Regions from separate parts of the Paenibacillus sp. BIC5C1 genome, predicted to be linked through region 1. Evidence: predicted binding sites of a transcription regulator. Region 1 holds the regulator's gene; the other holds the start of a gene.

Region 1 (4,359 bases):
GTCCCGTTCCTCTGACACACTCATAAATGGATACATACATCACGTATCAGGCCATGATTTGAAAGATATCATAACTTAGAGAACGGGGTGCAGGACGACATGGAAATTCAGAAGTTAACCGTAGATGATTTTGAGCCAGCTATGGCACTCTCCGAGTATGCTTTTCAAGTGGTAATGAGTGAAGAACAAACGGAGAAGCGACGGAGTCAATTTGATTCACAGGATATATGGGGTGTATTTGAGGAGGGACAATTGGGTGCCAAACTTCACATTATTCCTTTTCAAACCTATATTCATGGGAGATCGTTTGAGATGGGCGGTATTGCGGGAGTAGCGACATGGCCAGAATATAGACGTAAAGGCTGGGTAGCGGGGCTGTTGAAACATGCTTTGGAAGAAATGAACCGTAAGAAACAAAGTATATCGTTTTTGCATCCGTTCTCTTTTGCATTTTATCGGAGATATGGATGGGAGACCTATGTTGAGTTTAAACGATATAAAGTGCCTACAGCTCATTTGCCAGCGAAAAAGGTCACCCCTGGAACAATTCGACGTGGCGATCCGGGACTCAGCATATTAAAGGAAGTATACAGTGCGTATGCTGAGCGCTATAACGGAACTTTGATCCGGGATGATGCGAGATGGGAGAACTCGGTTCTCACTAATGGAGCCAGCCAGAAGGCTGTATATTATGATGAAGCTGGTAAAGCACAAGGCTATGTTTTATATGAGGTTAAGGAAAGAAAGTTTACCATTAGAGAGATCATTTATCTGAATGAAGAGGCAAGACAAGGTTTATGGACCTTTATTGCGAACCATGATTCAATGATTGAGGAAGTCACTTTACAGGCACCAGCAAGTGATATGCTTGCTTTTCAACTAGATAATCCGCGGATACAGCAGGAAATTATACCTTTCTTCATGGCACGTATTGTGAGTGTTGAACAATTTATTTCACAGTATCCTTTTGCAAGCCCAGACTCACCAGTACAGATTAATCTCCAGGTAGAGGATGCACACGCACCTTGGAATGAAGGGGTATGGCAGTTGAATGTGGCTATGAACGGCACAGCATCGATATGGAAAACATCTGAGCCGGTAGCTAAAGATCAGACTGTTAAAGTAGATATTCAGGCGCTCACCGCAATGATGATGGGATATCGCAGACCCACAGAGATGGCTCAAATAGGTAGAGTTGAAGGACCAATTGGAGCGATTAAGGCTCTGGAGCAAGCGATTCCTGATCGGGAAACGTATTTACTTGATTTTTTCTGATTCTCATAGAATAACGAGTATTCTAGGATCATTTTCATAGACTGAACTTGTATAGCATTACGATGCTAGTGTAAAACAAATGGACTTCTCCAGCTATTTTGGAGAGGTTTTTTTGTGTCAGCCGAATATTTCGTGTAAAATCGTAAAAAATGAATAGTGCTCCCTCTTGGCAAAACCACAAAATATGCTATAATGTATATAAAGTCAAAGAAAGTCAAAGTCAACTAAAGGTTAAATACTTACGTAGCTTTCTTTCTGCAATCCGGTGGTGGGAGCCATTTTAAGGTAGTACACATCAGCGGATAAAAGCAATATTAAAGGACCTTCGAGCGTCCTTCGCTCTCCTGCTAAAGACCGTTGAAGATCAGTTTCGCTGTTTCCTTGATTGGTTAAATGGGTTGAGAAGGTGTACTCTGTAGGGGCGTGTGGGTCCTTATTGACTTAACGTTTCAGACAGTGGAGGATGAGTGGATGCGTAATATCTCTGATATTATCGAACAATATCTGAAGAGTATTTTGCATGAAAGTCCCGAAGGAATGGTCGAAATTCAACGTAATGATCTGGCTGATCAATTTTCATGTGTGCCTTCCCAGATCAATTATGTCATCAGCACCCGATTTACACTCGAAAAAGGTTACCTTGTAGAGAGTAAACGTGGCGGCGGCGGTTATGTTCGCATACAGCGGATTGAATTGCCGGCTCACTCGGCTCTGCATAACCATTTGCACCATAGTATTGGAGATGAGATCGGGCAGACAGCTGCCGAAGGTCTGATCTACCAACTGGAAGAAGCACGTTTCTTGAGCAAAAGGGAAGCCGGGTTGATGCGGGCAGCTGTATCGAGAGAGATTATATTGGTCAAACTTCCTTACCGGGATCAAATTCGTGCCAGAATGTTAAAGGCGATGTTAATATCTTTGCTCGGTAAATGAAAACTATCGGGATCAAGGGGGTACATCATTGTGCTGTGCCAAGAATGCAACAAACGTCCGGCAACACTCCATTTCACGAAGATCGTGAACGGAGAGAAGACGGAATTCCATATTTGTGAGTCATGTGCTCGTGAAAAAGGGGAAATGATTCCCGGAACATCCAACGGATTTTCCATTCACAACTTATTGTCCGGGTTGCTTGATTTTGAACCCTCAGGCAAGAATGGAAGTGCGGGAGCAACACCTGCGCAATCTCTTCGTTGTGAAGAATGCGGCATGACCTATTCACAGTTTAGCAAAATCGGCCGCTTTGGCTGTAGTTCTTGTTATAAATATTTTGACAGTCGTTTGGACCCGCTATTCAAACGGGTTCATGGCAGCACTTCCCACGTGGGTAAAGTGCCTGCAAGGGCTGGTGGCCGCATCAAGGTCAAAAGACAGATTGCTGATCTGAAACGGGATCTTCAGGAGAGCATAACGCAAGAGGAGTTTGAACAAGCTGCTCAAATTCGTGATCAGATTAGGGAACTTGAAAAAGAAATAGCTCAGGAGTAAAGTTTGTGATGAGTAGGAGGGATGCGTAATGCCTAATCTTCGTTTTACAGAGAAGGCGCTCAGCGACTGGATGCGCAGTGATGCGGCTGATTCCGAAATAGTCATTAGCAGCCGGGTCCGGATCGCACGCAACCTGCAGCATTATCCGTTTCCGATGCTGGCTTCCAATGAGCAATCGGAAGAAGTGCTGAATAAGCTGAGCGAAGTACTTCAATACGATGACGTTCATGCCTTTGGAGATTTTCATACCCTGGATTTGATTGATATCGATGACCTTGACAAACGGGTGCTGGTAGAGAAACATCTGATCAGTCCTAGTCTTGCGAATGAATCCAGAAATGGCGCTGTTATTCTCAGTGAGGATGAATCTGTCAGTATTATGATTAATGAAGAGGATCATCTTCGTATCCAGTGCCTCTATCCGGGGTTCCAGGTGAAAGAAGCCTGGGAGAAAGCTTCCGCCATAGATGATGCTTTTGAAGCGCATGTGGATTATGCTTTTGATGACCGCAGAGGATATTTAACCAGCTGTCCTACAAATGTAGGTACAGGTGTAAGAGCATCTGTTATGATGCATCTGCCCGCTCTGGTGATGACACAGCAGATTGGCCGCATTTTAACCGCAGTCTCCCAAGTCGGACTGACTGTACGGGGAATTTACGGTGAAGGCAGTGAGGCGATGGGTAACCTATTCCAGATCTCGAACCAGATCACACTGGGACAGACGGAACAAGAAGTCATCGATAATCTGCATAGTGTTGTGTTACAGATGATTGGGCATGAGCGTACCGCCAGAGAACGGTTAATTACCGACTCTAGACTGCGAATTACCGACAGAGTTATGCGTTCATACGGCATTCTGTCACATGCAGCCATCGTCGATTCGAAGGAAGCCGCACAGCGTCTGTCTGATGTTCGACTTGGCGTAGATCTCGGCTTGTTGGACGGCTTGTCCATAACCGTGATGAACGAGTTGAATGTGATGACGCAGCCGGGCTTTTTGCAAAAAACATTTGGGGAAGACATGCGGACGGATGAGCGTGACATATATCGGGCTCAGTTGATCCGTGATACGATCAGTGCAGCCAATCAATCTTAGGTTGATCAAGAGTTGTTTATAAAGGTTTCACGCCGCATCTGCGGCTTTTATATAATAGAGCATTTTCTATAAATGAATGCTGAATGATTTTATTCGCAGCATGGCTGCAAACAAAAATGATATGAAGAATACGGTGGGATACTTTTAATAACAGCCCCCGTTTTATCCAAAACCATGGAGGTGCAGGAGATATGATGTTTGGAAGATTTACGGAACGGGCCCAAAAGGTGCTCGCATTGGCGCAGGAAGAAGCTGTCCGTCTTGGTCATAATAACATCGGTACAGAGCACATTTTGCTCGGCCTCATTCGTGAAGGCGAAGGCATCGCAGCCAAAGCGCTGATCGGCCTGGGACTCGGATTGGAAAAAATTCAAGATGAAGTAGAAACGCTGATTGGCCGTGGCCAAGAGCAACCTACGAACATTGCATATACGCCTCGTGCGAAAAAAGTAATTGAACTGTCTATGGATGAAGCTCGCAAATTGGGCCATACCTAT
Region 2 (4,359 bases), 560 kb from region 1:
GAACAACAAGCCTTCTCCACGTGCACCGGCAATACCGATATCCGCTTCCTTCGCTTCACCCGGACCGTTAACGGCACAACCCAACACCGATACTTTGATCGGCACCTTGAGTTTGGAGATATACTCTTCCACTTCATTCGCAATGGAGAACAGATCGATATCCAAACGCCCACAGGTAGGACAGGAAATCAACGTAGCTGCATTGGAAATCAGACCAAAGGTTTTGAGCAGGTCACGAGCGACCTTGATTTCCTCAACCGGGTCTGCACTAAGCGATATCCGCATCGTCGAACCAATACCCATCGATAACAAGGCACCCATACCGGCAGAACTTTTGATTGTACCAGAGAACAACGTACCCGCTTCAGTAATACCCAGATGCAACGGATATTTGATGATTTCAGCCGCTTTGGAATAAGCCTCGATCGCCATCGGTACATCCGATGCTTTGAGAGACACGATAATATCGTGAAAATCCAATTCTTCGAGAATACCAATGTGATAAAGTGCACTTTCTACCATAGCATCAGCTGTTGGGTAACCATATTTCTCAAGCAAATGATTTTCCAGAGATCCTGCGTTTACTCCGATTCGAATCGGAATACCCTTCTCTTTACAAGCTTTGACGACTTCCTCTACTTTGGCACGTTTACCGATATTGCCGGGATTAATCCGTACTTTATCGATGCCGTTCTCAATCGCAAGGAGCGCCAGTTTATAATTAAAATGGATGTCCGCTACGAGCGGAATATGAATCCGTTTTTTGATTTCCTTGATGGCTGCTGCAGCTTCCTCATTGTTCACTGTTACACGCACCACTTGGCAGCCTGCTTCTTCCAAACGCAAAATCTCTGCCACGGTTGCCTCAACATCTGCCGTTTTCGTTGTACACATGCTCTGGATGATGACCTCGTTGCTGCCACCAATCGTTAAGTTACCCACTTTTACGGGTCGTGTATCTTGTCTTAAAAACATGAGTGATTTCTCTCCCCACAACGTCAAAGCTCCACCCTGACAGAGACATGAATTCGCCTTCTGCCAGGAGTGGAGAACTGACAAGTCTATATTTCAGTGTTGAAACGGAATATTCACCTGTAGTTAGGCACTTTCTTCCTGCTTGTCGTCCTTGGATTGGCTCAGTTCAGGCACGACTCTCTTCTCAACGACCTCTTCGGTAATGACACAGTTCGTAACATCATCACGGGAAGGCACTTCGTACATAATCTCAAGCATAATGCCCTCGATAATTGCGCGCAGTCCACGTGCACCCGTGTTACGTTTAATGGCTTCTTTCGCAATCGCAAGCAATGCGCCTGGTTCGAACACCAAATTTACATTATCCAGTTCAAGCAATTTTTGGTATTGTTTCGTAAGCGCATTTTTTGGTTCGGACAGAATCCGTACCAATGTATCTTCGTCCAGCGGCTCCAAAGTGGAGATAACTGGCAAACGGCCTACAAACTCCGGAATCAAACCGAATTTCAGCAAGTCTTCCGGCAATACCATACCCAGATATTCACCTGGTTTAAGATCTTTTTGTTCCGCAACGGTGTTAAAGCCGATAACTTTTTTACCGATCCGGCGTTTGATCATTTGCTCCAGACCATCAAAGGCACCGCCACAAATGAACAAAATGTTGGTGGTATCAATCTGGATGAATTCCTGATGAGGATGCTTACGACCACCTTGTGGTGGTACAGAAGCTACAGTTCCTTCCAGAATTTTAAGGAGCGCCTGTTGGACACCTTCACCCGATACATCACGTGTAATGGATGGGTTCTCGGATTTACGCGCTACTTTATCAATTTCATCGATATAAATAATGCCGCGCTCTGCTTTTTCCACATCATAATCAGCAGCTTGAATCAGCTTGAGCAGAATGTTCTCTACATCTTCGCCGACATAACCTGCTTCAGTCAATGAAGTTGCATCAGCAATAGCAAAAGGAACATTAAGGATTTTAGCCATCGTTTGCGCAAGCAACGTTTTACCAGAACCCGTAGGCCCTAACAGCAAAATGTTACTTTTTTGCAATTCAACATCCTCAATCTTACTTTGCGTGTTGATCCGTTTATAGTGGTTATAAACCGCTACAGACAAAGATTTCTTTGCCTGATCCTGTCCAATGACATATTGGTCTAGAATATCACGGATTTCTTTCGGTTTTGGAATATCTTTGAGGTCCAGTTCTTCGTCATGACCGAGCTCTTCCTCAACGATTTCAGTGCACAGTTCGATACATTCATCACAAATGTAAACGCCTGGTCCAGCGACCAGCTTGCGCACCTGTTCCTGAGATTTACCGCAAAAAGAGCATTTCAGTTGCCCTTTCTCATCGTTAAATTTAAACATGAAACCACCCCTTTAGGAATTGATCGGTCTGCTGAGCACCTGGTCAATAATGCCGTACGTTTTGGCTTCTTCAGCACTCATGAAAAAGTCACGGTCTGTATCCCGCTCGATTTTCTCAAGGGGTTGACCTGTACGATCGACGTATATTTGATTCAGTTTCTGACGTGTTTTAATAATCCATTCTGCGTGAATTTTGATATCCGCAGCCTGTCCTTGAACGCCGCCAAGCGGCTGATGAATCATTACTTCGCTGTTAGTCAGCGCATATCGTTTGCCAGGAGCACCGGCTGTCAGCAATAACGAGCCCATGCTTGCTGCCATACCTACGCAAATGGTCGATACATCCGGCTTGATATATTGCATCGTATCGTATATACCCATCCCTGCGGTGACAGAACCACCAGGTGAATTAATGTACAAGCTGATATCCTTCTCAGGATCGTCGGCTGCCAAAAACAAAAGCTGCGCTATGACAAGATTGGCTACATCGTCATCAATCGCACTGGTTAAAAAGATAATGCGATCCTTCAGCAAACGCGAATATATATCGTAAGACCGCTCGCCTCGATTGGTTTGTTCAACAACCATTGGCACCAGACTCATGAGACCAACCTCTTTTCTACATGTAATTAGACATAGGCTACCTGTAAAGCAAACCCAAATTCATTCTAACACGTTCCTGTGACAATGTCATTTTTCACAAGTGGTGTCAAGAGGGAGTGAGTTTACTTTTTTGCCTGATCATATTTAACCATGTTTTCTATGTATGTGCAAATCGGAGCAATCCTATGCCGTTTCACCTTTTTTTATTTGCAGGAGAACCATAGGACGCTGGATATGCATAACCAATACCGCGACAATTTTCCATCCATATTATTACTGAATCATCTATAAAATGGATGCCATAATTTAAAAATAAGGCACGCAATGATTCACGTGCCTTATCGTTTATTCAGCTGCTCATTACATAACAGCTTGTCTTATTTTTCGTCAGCTTCTGCAGCAACTTCTTCAGCTGGAGCTTCAACAGCTTCAACGACTTTGCTGTTCTCAACGAGAACATCGATCGTTTTACGCAGTTTCACTTCGTCACGAAGGCTGTCCAGGGAACCATTACCCTCGAGAATGCCACGAATCTCTTCAGCAGGACGCTTGTAAGACTCAGCCATTTTTTCGAGTTCTTGGTTAACTTCTTCGTCAGACACTTCGATGTTTTCAGCTTTACCAACTGCTTCAAGAACCAAGTTGTTGCGAACGCGTTTGGAAGCATCTTCCTGCATTTGTCCTCTCAGGTCAGCTTGTGTTTGACCAGAGAAGCTCAGGAACATTTCCAGGTTCATACCTTGGTTGCGAAGACGGTTGTCGAAATCACGCATCATGTTTTGTACTTCGCTGTCAACCATTGCAGAAGGAATGTCCACTTCAGCATTTTCAGCCACTTTTTCTACAACAGCATTTTCTTGAGCTGCTTTGGCTTCGTCTGCTTTACGGGATTCCAATTGTTTTTTCAGATCAGCTTTGTACTCTTCAAGCGTATCGAATTCACTAACATCTTTAGCAAACTCGTCATCCAATTCAGGAAGTTGTTTACGTTTGATTTCATGTACTTTCACTTTGAATACCGCTTGTTTGCCAGCCAGTTCAGCTGCATGGTAGCTCTCTGGGAAAGTCACTTCAACGTCTTTGAAGTCGCCTGTGGACAGACCCACAACTTGCTCTTCAAATCCTGGGATGAACGTGTTGGAACCAAGTTCCAAAGAATAACGCTCAGCTTGTCCGCCTTCGAACGGTACACCATCAACGGAACCGTCAAAGTCGATTACAGCAACGTCGCCGTTTTGTGCAGCACCTTCGTCGATAACAACGAGTTCTGCGTGACGTTGTTGAAGACGCTCGAGCTCTTCAGTCACTTCAACATCAGTTACTTCGTGTTTGGCTACAGCAACTTCAACGCCTTTGTAGTCACCCAGTGTAACTTCTGGTTTAACAGTTACTTTCGCTTTGAAC

The links. Region 1 encodes CtsR, which represses protease genes until heat stress. Its sites were predicted from a motif close to ATGGTCAATAAAGGTCAAACA; they were not measured.
Region 2: the regulator CtsR is predicted to act here: its motif matches at 3,145-3,165, upstream of clpP (ATP-dependent Clp endopeptidase proteolytic subunit ClpP).

The regions. Positions count from the first base shown of each region.
Region 1 covers NZ_CP135922.1:6,252,358-6,256,716, reverse strand. Annotated here, with positions in the region: gene RS891_RS28225 (GNAT family N-acetyltransferase) at 100-1,275, shown strand; gene RS891_RS28220 (CtsR family transcriptional regulator) at 1,747-2,208, shown strand; gene RS891_RS28215 (protein-arginine kinase activator protein McsA) at 2,239-2,763, shown strand; gene RS891_RS28210 (protein-arginine kinase McsB) at 2,792-3,862, shown strand; gene RS891_RS28205 (ATP-dependent Clp protease ATP-binding subunit) at 4,054-4,359, shown strand, end outside.
Region 2 covers NZ_CP135922.1:5,696,357-5,700,715, forward strand. Annotated here, with positions in the region: gene ispG (flavodoxin-dependent (E)-4-hydroxy-3-methylbut-2-enyl-diphosphate synthase) at 1-975, opposite strand, end outside; gene clpX (ATP-dependent protease ATP-binding subunit ClpX) at 1,099-2,352, opposite strand; gene clpP (ATP-dependent Clp endopeptidase proteolytic subunit ClpP) at 2,365-2,955, opposite strand; gene tig (trigger factor) at 3,333-4,359, opposite strand, start outside.